DNA from 2 places in the Streptomyces changanensis genome. Region 2 is predicted to be linked to the other one. Evidence: riboswitches for the same ligand, from Rfam matches in the RefSeq annotation. Region 2 holds a riboswitch; the other holds the start of a gene.
The links. Region 2 has a riboswitch for cyclic di-AMP ahead of NRO40_RS14045 (M23 family metallopeptidase). Riboswitches for the same ligand answer to the same signal wherever they lie in the genome.

Region 1: another riboswitch for cyclic di-AMP. It lies ahead of NRO40_RS28295 (C40 family peptidase); the one in region 2 lies ahead of NRO40_RS14045 (M23 family metallopeptidase).

What each region holds. Positions count from the first base shown of each region.
Region 1 is NZ_CP102332.1:6,447,133-6,454,390, forward strand. Features, by position in the region: gene NRO40_RS28285 (hypothetical protein) at 447-812, shown strand; gene NRO40_RS28290 (hypothetical protein) at 809-1,675, shown strand; cyclic di-AMP (ydaO/yuaA leader) riboswitch at 2,161-2,323, shown strand; gene NRO40_RS28295 (C40 family peptidase) at 2,327-2,806, shown strand; gene NRO40_RS28300 (lactonase family protein) at 2,883-3,902, opposite strand; gene NRO40_RS28305 (MBL fold metallo-hydrolase) at 4,334-5,161, shown strand; gene NRO40_RS28310 (isopenicillin N synthase family dioxygenase) at 5,210-6,217, opposite strand; gene NRO40_RS28315 (hypothetical protein) at 6,908-7,201, opposite strand.
Region 2 is NZ_CP102332.1:3,184,711-3,191,968, reverse strand. Features, by position in the region: gene NRO40_RS14050 (PP2C family protein-serine/threonine phosphatase) at 1-1,124, shown strand, start outside; cyclic di-AMP (ydaO/yuaA leader) riboswitch at 1,361-1,497, shown strand; gene NRO40_RS14045 (M23 family metallopeptidase) at 1,509-2,630, shown strand; gene NRO40_RS14040 (PrsW family intramembrane metalloprotease) at 2,967-4,319, opposite strand; gene trmB (tRNA (guanosine(46)-N7)-methyltransferase TrmB) at 4,758-5,585, opposite strand; gene lhgO (L-2-hydroxyglutarate oxidase) at 5,643-6,833, opposite strand; gene NRO40_RS14025 (hypothetical protein) at 6,968-7,258, opposite strand, start outside.

The DNA.
Region 1 (7,258 bases), 3.3 Mb from region 2:
CGCGGCATACCCGCCGGGGGAGCGGAGGGCGGACCGGGAGGCGATCCGCCGACTGTCGGAGGGGGTGCTCGCGCCCGCCGGCGCTCCACTCCGCACTGCCGCGCCCGACGCTGGTGAGCGGGGACCCCGCCCATCAGCGCCCGACGCTGGTGAGCGGGGACCCCGCCCATCTCCACCCCGCCCGCCGACGGCTCGGACGTGCGGGCGCGGATCGTCCGCCGCCAGGCCGGCGGCAGTCGGCCGCGAGTCCTCGACCGACCGGCGTTCCCCCGACCGCCATCGCCGGTCCGGACGCCCGGGGCACGCGCCCCTCGGGGGTGGGCGCCCGGCAGGGGCGCCGTACCGGGTGTACGGCCGATCGGGTGGGCGCGCCCGGGCCCCGGCCGCCGGGCGCGCGGGAGCGGGGGCCCGACGGGGCTACGCTCACCGGCGACTCGGGAGGTCACATGGTCGACAGGGTGATCGGGCGCGCGGCCCGTGCCGGTGTGCTGGTTCTGGTGTGTGTCGGGGGAGCGGCCGCCTGCGGTTCGTCCGCCGAGCCGGGGGACCCGCCGGCGTCGCCGTCGAGCAGCCTCCTGCCCGAGTCGCCGACCGCCACGCCGCCGGGTACGCCGTCGTCGCCGTACGCGAGCCGGACGGGCCACTACCAGGTGCCCCAGGTGCCGCAACCGCCCACTGACCGGGGCGCGACGACGACGGACCCCGGGGTCGCGCCCACCCAGACGATCGTCAGCCCCGATCCGAAGACCCCCGGGCCCAAGACCCCCGGTCCCGAGAGCCCCGGCGTCGAAGTCCCGCCCGACGCCCCGTGAGCGGGGCCCCGGCGGAGCAACCCCTCGCCAAGGGCCGGGCGGGCGGCGGCGACACGTCGGGCACCGCGCTCGTCAAGGCCCTCGTGGCGCAGGCGTCGCTCGTCGCGGCCCTCATGTTCTACCTCGGCGCGATCTACACGGGACGCTTCTACGGGTACTTCCACCTGGGGCCCGCGTCCCTCGACTTCGCCTTCTCCCACCTGGCGCTGCAGAGCCTGCACCTGCTCCGCCTGGAGGTCCTGACCGTCGGCGCGGTCCTGGTGGTGGTCCTGTTGTTCGCGCGGGCCGGAGCTCGCGAGCGGCCGCCGGTCAGGGCCGCCGCGACGGTCCTCGCGTGGCTGGCGCGCCTCCACCTGGTGTTCGCGGTCGCCGGTCTGGTGCTGCTGGTCCTGTGGCAGCGGATCCAGCCCTACGGCTGGGTCGCGCCGCTCACCCTCGCCGTGGGCCTCCTGCTGGGGCAGAGCCCGACCGTGCGGGGCGGACGCCCGGAGGGCCTGTGGGGCAGGGCCGTACCGGTCTTCGCCGCGCTGCTCCTGCTGTTCTGGACCCTCACGCTCGTGGCCGGGCACCTCGGTGAGCGGGACGCCCGGGACCGTGCGCGCACCGTGCGCCGGTGGCCCGCCGTCGTCGTCCTGAGCACCCAGCGGCTGGCCATCGCCTCACCGGCGGTCACCTACCAGCACCTCGGCGCCGACCTCCCGCACCGCCACCGCTACACGGGACTGCGCCTCCTCCTCGAACGCGCGGGCCGCTACTACGTCGTGCCCCTGGACTGGCAGCGCAGGACGGATCCGATCTACGTCCTGAAGGAGAGCGAGAACACCTGGATCGCTCTCATGCCCGGAGTACAGCCCTCACGCTGAACCCGATCGGAGGCGGGAGGGATCCGCTCCCGGGGCACGGAAGCGTACGGAGGCGCACGCGCCGGGCGTTCCGGTACGGGGCGTTCCGATGCGGGGCGTTCCGATGCGACCGGCCCCGGGCCGCGTCCCGTGCCGGGGAGCGACGGACCGGCTGGAATCGAACGAGGTCGGGGGCGCACGTGGGTGACCGGTATTCACCCGTGCATCGAGACCCAGATCGCAGGCTGCGGCGACGCCGCGCGGACGGCCGCAATCGGAAGGGGTGATTCCGCCGCGAATCTCCCTGTTCACAGGGGGTTTCAGGCCACCTCGCCCCGCCCGGAAACACCCGGAATGTCAGGAAGGTGTGCGCGGTGAGGAGTCTCACAAAAAGCCGAATCTGTTCGAACTTTCGGCTCGACATGGGTCAAGATCCGTGACGACGACAAGCCCTCGCCGCCGTGGCGGGGCGGTCCGGGCGGACGCCGAGTCCTGCCGCTGCCCGGATGACTGAGTCGACGGTATGTGAATCGGCAGGAGTGGAGGACCCAGCAGTACGGGACGTGTGCACCACGGCCGTCCCTTGGGGTGAAGCCGCGTCAGCGGCCGGGCAACTTCGCCAGCCCGAACCCGACAGGTCATCCTTCGCAGGCGGATGACGAAGGGTTGCGCATGACCGCGCAGATGAATGTCCCGTCCGTGCTGTCCCGGACCGGTACGGTCTCGGCTCTCACCATCGCCGCAGTCTGCGGCTCGCTCCTGGCCCCCGGTGTCGCCCCGCAAGCGGAGGCCGCGGCTCCCGCGCCCGCCGTCAAGGCGCTCAACGTGGCGGCCTCGAAGAAGGGCTCCCCGTACAAGTACGGCGCCGTCGGCCCGAAGCGGTTCGACTGCTCCGGGCTCACGCTCTACGCCTACAAGCAGGCCGGCAAGACGCTGCCGCGCACCGCGCAGCAGCAGTACAACAAGACCCGGCACATCTCGGCCGCCGGCCGCCAGAAGGGCGACCTGGTGTTCTTCCACTCCGGTGGGCGGGTCTACCACGTCGGCATCTACGCCGGCAGCAACAAGATCTGGCACTCCCCGAAGGCCGGTTCGGTGGTGAAGCAGGAGCGGATCTGGTCCAAGGCGGTCTACTACGGCCGCGTGCGCTGACGGACACCGTCGGCGCGGGGTGCCGGGACGGCGACGCGTCCCGGCACCCCTGCCGTGCCCGCCGCGCGGGGGCCGCTCAGTCGAGGACGACGCAGGCGGCGGCCGGCACCTCCAGGGCGCCCGCCAGGTGTGGCGTCCCGGTCTGCGGGTCCACGTCGAACCACGTCACGTCGCCGGACCACTCGTTGGCCACGTACAGCCGGCGGCCCGGGGCGTCGAGCACCACGTCGCGCGGCCAGACGCCGCCGCAGCCCACGCTCCCCGTGACGCGGGGCTTCTCCGCCCCGTCCTCCAGGGAGAGCGTGAGCAGCCTGTCGCTGCCGCGCACCGCCACCCACAGGAAGCGCCCGTCCGCCGCGACGCTGACGACCGACGGGTGCAGCCGGCCGCCCTCCGGAGCCGGGTCGGTGTCCACGGCGACTTCCGCGAGTGGCTCCAGCACTCCTGACGCACTGTCCCACCGGCACACCGTCAGCTGCGGTGTCAGCTCGTGCAGGACGTAGACGACCTCGCCGTCCGGGTGGAAGGCGAGGTGCCGCGGCCCCGAACCCGCCCGCAGCGCCGTCTCCCCGTGCACCCGCAGCCCGCCGGTGTCCGGGTCGGGCGCGCAGACCCGCACCGAGTCCGTGCCCAGGTCCACACCGAGCACCCACCGGCCGCCCGGGACCCCGACGACCTGATGGGCGTGCGGCGCCTCCTGCCGGCCCGGGTCCGGGCCGGAGCCGTGGTGCGCGAGGACCACGGGCGGCCCGTCGACGGCGCCGTCGGACGCGAGCGGCAGGCTGCTCACACTCCCGGAGGCGTAGTTCGCGGTCAGCAGTCTGCCGCCGGTGAGCCCCAGGTGGGTCGGCGCGGCGCCGCCCACCCCGACCGGCGGGCCGAGCGGGGTGAGCCGCGGCCCGTCGGCCCGGAAGGCGGTCACCGCGCCCGGGTCCGTCTCGCTCACCGCGTACAGCACCCCGGCCCGCCGGTCGAGGGCGAGCCACGCCGGGTTCGGCGCGGTGTCGACCACCGCGACCGGGGTCAGCGCCCCGTCCGCGGGGTCCACGGCCGCGACGGTGATGCCGCGGCCACCCCCCGAGGTGTACGAACCGATGTACGCCCACCGCCCGGAGCCCCGCCCACCACCCGGCCCCGCGCCTGGCGCGTCGTGCGCGCCCCCGCCCGGCGCGCCCCCCGCCCCGCCGCCCGTACCGCCGCCCGCGTGTGCCGCCGCTGCGTCGCTGCCCACGGTGTCCCCTTTCCTCGGTGTCCTCGGTGTCCTCGGTGTCCTCGGTGTCCTCGGCTGTCCCCCGCTGCCCTTGCTCACGCCGTCCCGGCCGTCCTCGTGGCCGTCCGGAGCCCATCGTCACCCGGACGACGCCGTCGCCGCGCGCCGGAACCCTCTTCCGGGCGGTACGGGGACGGCGCGGGAACGGCGACCCGCGCGGGGTGCGGAGGTGGCACGGCCGGGGCGATGATGGACGTACCGGAGGACCCGCGCGGCCGCGAACGCTCACCCCCCGGGGGGCACAACGGAGCGCCGCCATGACCACGCACAAGGTCGGCCGTGACATCACCGTCCTCGGGGACTCGCTCCCCGTCCCCGGGATGGGCTTCCTCACCGTCAACGCCTTCGTCCTGCACGCCCGCGAGCCCGTGGTCGTCGACACCGGGCTCGGCCTCCCGGACCGTGACTTCCTCACCCGGCTGGGCTCCGTGATGGATCCGGTCGACGTGCGCTGGATCTGGCTCACCCACCCCGACCGCGACCACACCGGCGGGCTCTTCGACCTGCTGGAAGCCGCCCCCGACGCGCGCGTCATCACCACGTACATCGGCGCGGGGATCATGTCCACCGAGCGGCCCCTGCCCACGAGCCGCGTCTTCCTGCTGAACCCGGGACAGTCCCTCGACGTCGGCGACCGCACCCTGTACGCCTTCCGGCCGCCGCTCTTCGACAACCCGGCGACCGTCGGCTTCTACGACGACCGCTCCCGCACCTGCTTCAGCTCCGACTGCTTCGGCGGCCCCATGCCGACCTCCGAACTGGCCGACAGCGGGGACGCCGGGGCGCTGGACCCGGACGAGTTGGAGGGGGCGCAGCTGCTGTGGGCGACCGTCGACAGCCCGTGGGTGCACATCGTGGACCGTGACGGGTTCCTGGCCGGCCTCCGGCCGCTGCGCGAGATGGACCCCGAGACCGTGCTGTCCGTGCACCTGCCGCCCGCCGTCGGCATCACCGGGCGGATGCTGGACACCCTTGGCAAGGCACCCGCGGCCGACCCGTTCGTCGGGCCCGACCAGGAGGCGCTGGAGCGGATGCTCGCCGGCTTCGAGCCGGCGCGCCCCCGGGGCGGCGCACCGGCGGCGTGAAGCGGACCGCCCGGCCCGGACGCGGGCGCGGGCGGTCGGGCGGCGCGGTCAGCCGGCCACGAGCTCCGGGTGGTGGCGACGGGCCACCTCCGGGTGGGCGCGCACCCACCCCTTCAGCTCGTTGCGGCCGTACTCGGCGTGCAGCGGGTTGGCGCCGTCCTGGGCGACGCCCGGCGCGTGCTCCAGGTAGGCGCCGGGAACCGTCTCGATCACCGCGTCCAGGCGGGGGTTGTAGAAGAACGGCACGGAGAACCGCTCCACCGCGCCGGGCGGGCTGACGACCCGGTGGTCCGTCGCCGAGAGGTACCCGTCGGTCGCTATCTCCAGCAGCTCGCCGAGGTTCACGACGAACGCGCCGGGCAGCGGCGGCACGTCCAGGTAGCCGTCGCCGGAGCGCACCTGGAGGCCGCCGACCTCGTCCTGGAGGAGCAGGGTCAGGAAGCCGTAGTCCTTGTGCGCGCCGACGCCCTGGTCCGCCCCGGACGGCGCCGACCCGGGGTACCGGATGAGCTTCGTGTGCAGGTGCGGCCGGTCCGCGAACGCCCCGTCGAAGAAGTCCGCCGGCGCGCCCAGGGCGGTGAGCAGCTCGCGCAGCAGCCGGTGGGCCACCCCGGCGAGCCGGTCCTGCCAGGCGAGGACGGCCGTGCGCAGCTCCGGCAGCGCCGACGGCCACTGGTTGGGGCCCTCCAGCCAGAGGTACGCCGGGTCGTCCGGGCCCACGGGGACGGGCGGGCGCTCGGCGCCGACGTCCAGCTGGTCGCGCCAGTCGGAACGGCCGCCGGTGAGCTCGTGCCCGACGCGGGTGTAACCGCGGAAGTGGGGCGAGTTCAGATTGCTCAGCGCCAGCCGGTCGGCCTCCGGGAGGGCGAAGAACGCCCTGGTCAGCTCCAGCAGGCGGGCCGTCTCTCCGGAGGTGACGCCGTGACCGGTGAGGTGGAGGAAACCGACGTCGCGGGCCGCGGCGAGCAGGTCGCGGTGGAACGCGTCCCGGGTCGCCGGGTCGTTCGCCGCGGACAGGTCGATGACGGGCAGCGAGCGGGTGGTGGCGGCAGTCATGGCCGGCATGGTGGCCTTCCGTTTCGAGTGTGACGAGGCCCCGCTTCCCGATGTTGGCGGGATCGCGGCGTACGGAAGGCGCCGGCGTGGGTGTGCCGGAGAGCGTGCGTCCGCTGCAGGACCGGTAGAGAGGTGGAGAGGGGGGAAGTCAGTCCTGGCGCAGACAGCTCATGGTCGTGACGCGCACGTAGTCCACGTGGCGGCGCATCACGAGAAGAGTCACCCGCACAGCGTAGCGCGGGGTGTTCGGGACGATGGGGAGACGTCCGCCACATCGGGGGGCGGTTCCGGCCCCCGATCCGCCGTGTGCCGCAGCGCCGGGCCCCGCCCGGGGGAGGGCCGGGACGGCCGGAAGACGGCGGAGAGGCGGTACGGGACGGCATCCGGCGCACCGGATGGCGCCGCGCGCAGCCGTATGGCGCCGCGCCGCACCGGATGGCACGCCGCTCACCGGACGGCACCGTCACCCCGGGCGCCCCGCGCGCACGGCGCCGCGACGTGTGTCCCGCTCGCGGTACGCCGCCGCCCGCCCCGCCCGGCGCGCGGCGGGCCGCCGGGTGGAGCGCCGCGGGGGCGGCGGCCGGGGCGGGGCGGGCGGCGAGACGCCCCGCGACGGGGTGTCGCGGGGCGTCTCGCCGTCCCGCCCGGAGCGGTGGCTGAGGGGGCGGGGTGCGAACCGGGGGGCCGGGCTCAGCCGATCCCGGGCACCAGGCCCAGGGCCGGCGCCACCGGGGCGACGACCTGGCGGAGCTGACCGAGCTCCTGGATGCCGCCGAGGCCGCCGAACTGCTCCGTGATCCGCGGCACCTGCGAGCGGTACTGGGGATCGATGCCGCTGACCGCGAGGTCGTCGACCTGGCTGAGCAGGGAGGGGCCCTGCGGGCCGGGGGCGGGCACGAGGGCCGCGTGTGCGGCCGGCGCGGCCAGGGCGGAGGCCCCGGCGGCGAAGGCGAGGGCGGCGAGAACACGCTGGGTCTTGGTCATACCGGGATCAACGCCCCACCTCCGCCCAGGACACGGCCGGCCGGGCCGCCGGTGGGC
Region 2 (7,258 bases):
ATCGGGTCGAGGCCGGTCAGGTCGAGTCAGGTCGGGCCGAGACCGGTGGGGTGGTCCGGCGGATCGTGCGGGGGCTTCCCGGGCTGCTGCTCGTCGGGGGCGTGGCGTACGACATCGCGACCCCGCCGCCCTTCACGGGCGTCCCCTTCTTCGTCGCCGCGCCGCTCATCGCCGCACCCCTCTACACCCGGCGCGCGACCCTCGTCGTCGCGCTGTGCGCCGTCCTGGCCGTGATCGCGCCGCACCTGGTCGAGAAGCCCTTCCCCCGGGTTCCCACGCTGACCGAGCTGCTGACCGTGGTCACCGTCGGCGGGCTCGCCCTGCTCATCAACCGGCTCGTACGGCGCAGCGGCGAGCGGCTCGCCTCGGCGCGGGTGATCGCGGAGACGGCGCAGCGGGCGGTGCTGCCGGTGCCCGCCGAACGCATCGGCGGACTGCGGGTGGCCGCGCGTTACGAGGCCGCGCAGGCCGACGCGTCCATCGGCGGGGACCTGTTCGCCGTGCAGGACACCCCGTACGGGGTCCGGCTCGTCGTGGGGGACGTGCGGGGCAAGGGCCTGGGCGCGGTGGAGGCCGTGGCGATCGTCATCGGGGCGTTCCGCGAGGCCGCCGAGCAGGAGAGCTCGCTGGAGGCGGTGGCGCAGCGGCTGGAGCGGGCGCTCGCCCGGGAGGGGACCCGGCGGGACGGCCTGGACGCGGTGGAGGGGTTCACGACGGCGGTGCTCGCCGAGGTCCCGCGCGGCGACGGGACGGTACGGGTGGTGAACCGGGGCCACCCCGAACCGCTGCTGTTGGGTGCGGACGGCCGCGTGGCCGTGCTGGAGCCGCCGGAGCCGGCGCTGCCGCTGGGCATGGGGGAGCTGGGCACCTGGCCGGACCGCGCGTACACGGCGCCGTTCCCGCCGGGGGCGACACTGCTCTTCCACACGGACGGCCTCACCGAGGCGCGGGACGCGGCGGGCATGTTCTACGACCCGGCCGCCTGGCTGGAGGGGCGGACCTTCCCGGCGCCGGGGGAGCTGCTGGACGGGCTGGTCGACGACGTGCGGCGGTACACGGGCGGCGGGGCGGACGACGACATGGCACTGCTCGCGGTCGCCCGCCCCGACGGGCACGCTCCGTGAGGGGAGGACAGCTCTCGGCGATAACAATTGACAAACCGTCAGAAAGTCGTGGTCGGTCGGAGGGGTCTCGAACCCCTTGACGCGGTGTCAATTCGCCGGGAAATGTCTGCCTATAGGGGACTTGGTGCCTGTCGTCGGCCCTCACGAATACCCGGCAACGGCTTGGAATACGACCCGTGCGTCTATTAACGTTCGATAACGCAGCGCGGTCGTACCAGCCGTCGCAGAGGCGGCACCGTGCGCATGCGCCGAATCCCGCGAGGGAACCGGGGACCCACCACACCTGGGGTGAATCGGGCTGCATTCCGGCCCGTAGGAGACCTTCCTGCTCCGAACCCGTCAGCTAACCCGGTAGGCGAGAAGGAAGGAAAGGAGAGCGCCCCCGTGGCGTCCAACAGGCCTGCCCCCGAAGCCCCCTTCGGCGCGTACGACACCACCGGCCAGCCGGTCGGACAGGGCTTCGCCGGCACCGCCGCCCCCGCGGCCGACGTCGAGTGGAACCCCACCGAGGACTCCGTCCGTCCGGTCCGCGGCCGCCACCGCGTCGTCAAGCAGCGCGGCGGCCTCGCCCGCAGCTCCACCGTCCTCGGCGTCGGCGTCATCGCCGCCGTCGGCGCGGGCGGCATGGCCACCGCTCAGGACAAGCCCCGGGTCGCCATATCCCTCCCGGACGTCGGCCTCCCGGACGCTTCCTCGCTGCCCGGCGTCGGCGCCCTGATCGCCGACGACACCACGGACGCCGGCGCCGCCGCCGAGGCCGCCGCCGACCCGCAGGACGTCGCCGCCGCCGACCTCGCGCCCCTCGCCACGCTGTCGTCGGCCTCGCCCGGTGGCCAGGAGGCGCAGGGCGGTTCCGACGCGGGCGAGGCCCTGCGCGCCCGCATCCTCCAGCAGGCCGAGCAGCAGCAGGCGGCCGCCGACGCCGAATCCCGGGCCGCCGCGGAGAAGGCGGCCGCCGAGAAGGCCGCCGCCGAGGCCGCCGCCCAGCAGGCCACCGCCCAGGCCAAGGCGAAGGCCGAGGCGAAGGCCGAGCAGGAGAAGCGCGAGCGCGCCGAGGCCGCGGCCGCCGCCAAGGCGGAGGCCGAGCGCCTGGCCAAGCTCGCCGCGAGCTACGCCCTGCCGACCTCCTCGTACACGATCACCTCGACGTACGGCCAGGCCGGCTCCATGTGGTCCTCCGGCTACCACACGGGCCTCGACCTGGCCGCCCCCACGGGCACCCCGGCCAACGCCGTCCACAGCGGCACCGTGAAGTCGGCCGGCTGGTCCGGCGCGTACGGCTACCGGGTCGTCCTGGAGCTCGCGGACGGTACGGAGGTCTGGTACTGCCACCTCTCCTCGATGACCGTCAGCGCCGGGCAGAGCGTCGGCACCGGCGAGACCATCGGCCGCGTCGGCGCCACGGGCAACGTCACCGGGCCGCACCTGCACCTGGAGGTCCACACGCCCTCCGGCGGCGGCATCGACCCGCTGGCCTGGCTCCGCGGCAAGGGCCTCACCGTCTGACCCCGTCCCCGCTCGAGGCGGCGGCCCGCTCGAGGCGGCGGCCCGCTCGAGGCGGCGGCCCGCTCGAGGCGGCGGCCCGCTCGAGGCGGCGGCCCGCCGGGTGCGCGTCCCGACCGACGGTACGGGCGGTAGGGCGGTACGGGCGGTCCGACGTGGCGTACCGACCGACGGTACGGGCGGTACGGCGTGCGCACCGCCCGCCTGACGTCCGGCGGTCCATCGATCCCGGCAGCCTTGGCGGCACACCCCCCGACGCCAGGGCTGCCGGTCTTCCCCGCCCGGCCGGTCCCGCCCCGTCATGCAAGGCCCGTCCGGCCCGGCTCGCCCCGCCCGCGCTCAGTACCGGTACGGGTTGTACCCCGCGTAGTCGCGGTGCGGCGGCGGGGTCCACACGCGGCCGGTCGCGCGGGCGGCGAACGTCAGCGCCGGGCCGGCCGTCGCCTTCCGCTGCCACATGTGGTGCAGCAGCTCCTGCTCGCGCGCGGTGAAGTCCCGGTCCGCCGCGCCCCGCCGCGCCCGGTGGCGCAGGAACGCCAGCGTCGTCGCGAACGCCTCGTACTCGCCCACCGACCGGGCCGCCGCCGGGCCGTACGCGCGGGCCGCGTAGTCCCGCGCCAGGGACCGCGCCCGCATCGAGGACAGCGCGAGCGGCTCGTCCGCGGTGAGCCAGCCGGCCGCCGCGTACGCCGGCAGCTCGGCGGCTATGGTGCGCAGCTCCCGCTGGCGGGTCCAGACCGCGAGCCACGTCAGCAGCCCGAGCGCCGGCAGCATGAACGCCCCGTACACGGCGACGAACCCCCACGGGCCGAACGTCGTCGAGCCGTTCCACAGCGCGTGCACGCCCATCGCCAGGGCCAGCCCCAGCACCGGCAGCACCACCCGCGCCATTCTGCGGCGGCGGGCCGTCATCGCGGCGATCCCGAACCCGATGCCGGTCAGCACCGTGAACAGCGGATGCGCGAACGGCGACATCACCACCCGTACGAAGAACGTCGCCGCCGTCACCGACCCGATGCCGGAGGTGCCGAACTCCTGGTCCTCGCCGAAGGCGCTGCCCAGGTAGAGGATGTTCTCCGTGAAGGCGAAGCCGGTCGCCGTGAACCCGGCGATCACCACCCCGTCGACCAGGCCCGTGAAGTCACGTCTGCGGAAGAGGAAGACCAGCAGGATCGCGGCGGCCTTGGCGCTCTCCTCCACGACGGGGGCGACGACGGTCGCACCGAGCGTGTCGGCCGATGTCGGGTCGGCGGTCGCGGTGGCTATCCACCGGGTCGCGAAGGTGTTGGCGACGATCGCGACGAGGGCCGCGGCGAACGCCCCCCAGGCGAACGAGAACAGCAGGTTCCTCCACGGACCCGGCTCCACCCGGTCCAGCCAGCGGAACGCCGCCATCAGCAGCGGAACCGGCAGCAGCGCCAGCCCGAGGCCCACCAGGAAGCCCGTCGTGCCCGTCTGCTCGCGCACCAGGGCCAGGATCACCAGGGCGCACAGGGCGAGCACGAGGATCACGGCGGAGGCGCGCACCGCCCTGCTGCGCCAGAACGCGCGCCGGGGCTTGTACCGCCAGCGCGCCCGGTCCGGTACGGCGTCGAAGGACGGCCGTGGGTGGTACGTCGGGATGGCCGGCTGGGCGGGGCCGGCCGGCCGGGTGTGCGGCGGTGCGGGGCGGTGCGCGGGCGTCTGGGACACCCGGCCGACCCTAGACGGCCCCGCCGACACTCCGCGACCGTCTGTGGACGGTCGGGCCGGGCCCGGCGGGCCGGACGGCCGGCTGGCCCCCTGCCGTCGCGGCCCGCCCCGGGCGCCCTGCGGCCGTCGGACCGGGCGCCCGGCGTGGGCCCCTGCCGCCCTGCGGCCGTCCCGCCGGGGGTGCCACGCCGCGGGCGTCCGGACGTGGGACCCACGCTGCGGACGACCCGCCGCGGGGGCCTCGCTGCGACCCTCCCACCGGAGCGGTCTCGCCGCGAGCCTGCTGGGGCCGCCCCGCCGGGGCGCCCTGCGACCGTCCCGTCGCGGGCGCGTCCGGTCGTGGGGGCTACGCCGCGGGCGTCCGCCGGAGCGGTCAGGTGGGGCGGTCAGGCTGAGCGGTCAGGTAGGGCCGTCAGGTGGGGCGGGCGACCGTGGCCGTCAGGCCGGGCGGGCGGTCGGGACGCGGGCGAAGAGGAGGTCGTGCACGACGTGGCCCTTGTCCAGGCCCTGCCCCTCGAACCGGGTCAGCGGCCGGAAGTCGGGCCGGGGCGCGTACCCGCCGTCGGGGGCGGTGTTCTCGAAGTCGGGGTGGGCGGTGAGCACCTCCAGCATCTGCTCCGCGTACGGCTCCCAGTCCGTCGCGCAGTGCAGCACGGCACCGGGCGCCATGCGGGGCGCGAGGAGGCTCAGGAACTCCGGCTGGATCAGCCGCCGCTTGTGGTGGCGCTTCTTCGGCCACGGGTCCGGGAAGTACACGCGGACGCCGGCGAGCGCGGCGGGCGGCAGCATCTCGCGCAGCAGGATGATCGCGTCGCCGTTGGCGACGCGGACGTTCGTCAGCCCCTGCCGCTCGGCGAGGCCGAGGAGGTTGCCCTGGCCGGGCGTGTGGACGTCCACGGCGAGGATGCCGGTCGACGGGTCGGCGGCGGCCATCCGGGCGGTCGCCTCGCCCATGCCGAAGCCGATCTCCAGCACCACGGGGAGGCCGCCGAACAGCTCGTCCAGGTCCAGGACGCGCTGACCGTCGATGTCCAGGCCCCAGGCGGGCCACAGGCGGCGCAGCGCGTCGGCCTGACCGGTGGTGACGCGGCTGCGGCGGGGCTGGAAGCTGCGGATGCGCCGCTCGAAGTGCGACCCGGCCGGGTCGGGGGCGGGCCCGCTGCCGTCGGCGAACATTCGGCTGCCGCGGCGCGCCGGGGCGGGCACCTGCGGGGTCTCGGGGGCGGGGGGCGTGGGGGGCGTGCTCGACGCGGTCTTCTCGGACACAGTGCCTTCGATTCTACGAACCCGCACCGACCCCCCCTGCCCCTCGACGCGTCGCCCCTACCCCTCGACGAGCGCCAGCGCCCGCCGGGCGACCTCCCGCCCGATCGGCAGGGACGCCGTCGCCGCGGGCGACGGGGCGTTCAGCACGTGGACCGTGCGGGGGCCGCGCCGGATGAGGAAGTCGTCGACGAGCGTGCCGTCCCGCAGCACCGCCTGGGCCCGCACCCCCGCCGGCGCCGGCCGCAGGTCCGCGGCGTCCACGGCGGGCAGCAGCCGCCGCACGGCGTCCGTGAACGCCCGCTTCGACAGGGACCTGCGCAGCTCCCCCGCCCCGTACCGCCAGTGGCGCCGGGCGATCCGCCACGAGCCGGGCCAGGCCAGCGTCCCGGCCAGGTCCCGCGGGTCCACCTGCCGCCGCCGGTAGCCCTCGCGGGCGGCCGCGGGCACGGCGTTCGGGCCGACGTGCACGCCGCCGTCGACCCCGCGCGTCAGGTGCACGCCGAGGAACGGGAACGCCGGGTCCGGCACGGGATAGACCAGGCCCCGCACCAGACCGGGCCGGGTCAGCTCGTAGTACTCGCCGCGGAACGGCACGATCCGCACGCCCGGCTCGTCCCCCGCGAGCCGCGCCACCGCGTCGCAGTGCAGTCCCGCGCAGTTCACCAGCGCCCGCGCCCGCACCACGCTCCCGTCCGCCGTCCGCACGGCCACCCCCCAGGGGCGGCGGTCGACGGCCGTGACCCGCGCCCCGTACCGCAGCTCGGCGCCGGACGCCTCGGCGAGCTGCGCCGTCACCGCCCCGTAGTCGCAGACGCCCGTGGTGCCGACGTGGATCGCGGCGATGCCCCGCACCTGCGGCTCGAACTCGCTGATCTGCGCCGGGCCCAGCTCGCGCACGGGGATGCCGTTCTCCCGGCCGCGCTGGACGAGCGCGTGCAGCCGGGGCAGCTCGGAGCGGTCGGTGGCGACGATCAGCTTGCCGGTCACCTCGTGCGGCAGCCCGTACTCGGCGCAGAACTTCACCATCTCGGCCGCGCCGCGCGCCGCGTACCGCGCTTTCAGCGAACCGGGACGGTAGTAGATCCCGCTGTGGATCACGCCGCTGTTGCGGCCCGTCTGGTGACGGGCGGGGCCCGCCTCCTTCTCCAGGACGACCACCCGCGTCCCGGGAGCGGCCCGCGAGAGCGCGTACGCCGTCGACGCCCCGATGATCCCGCCGCCGATCACCAGGATGTCGCAGTCGAACATGCCGCCGCCGAACCCGGACACCTGTGCCACCTCCCACCCCGATAGTGCACTGGCCCGCTGACAACGCCGTTAAACCAGGTCCGCGCGGCGGTGGGAGATGGATCACGCCAGGTGGTGCGCCCTGTCCCGCCGCCCTACGCCGGGGTCGTCAGCAGCGGCCGGGCGCGCTCGCGCAGCTCCGCGACGCGCGGCTCGTCCCCGTACGGCTCCAGTCGGTGCAGCAGGTCGCGCACGTACTCGGTGGTCCGCGCCGACGAGATCCGCCCGGCGACCTCCACCGCGCGCGTGCCCGCCGCGCAGGCCGCGTCGAGGTTCCCCGACTCCAGTTCGGCGACGGCGCTCACCACCAGCCGCAGGCCGTGCGAGCGCACGTACTCCTCCGTCGGCCGCGACAGCGCCTGCTCGGTGAAGCGCCGCACCTGGCG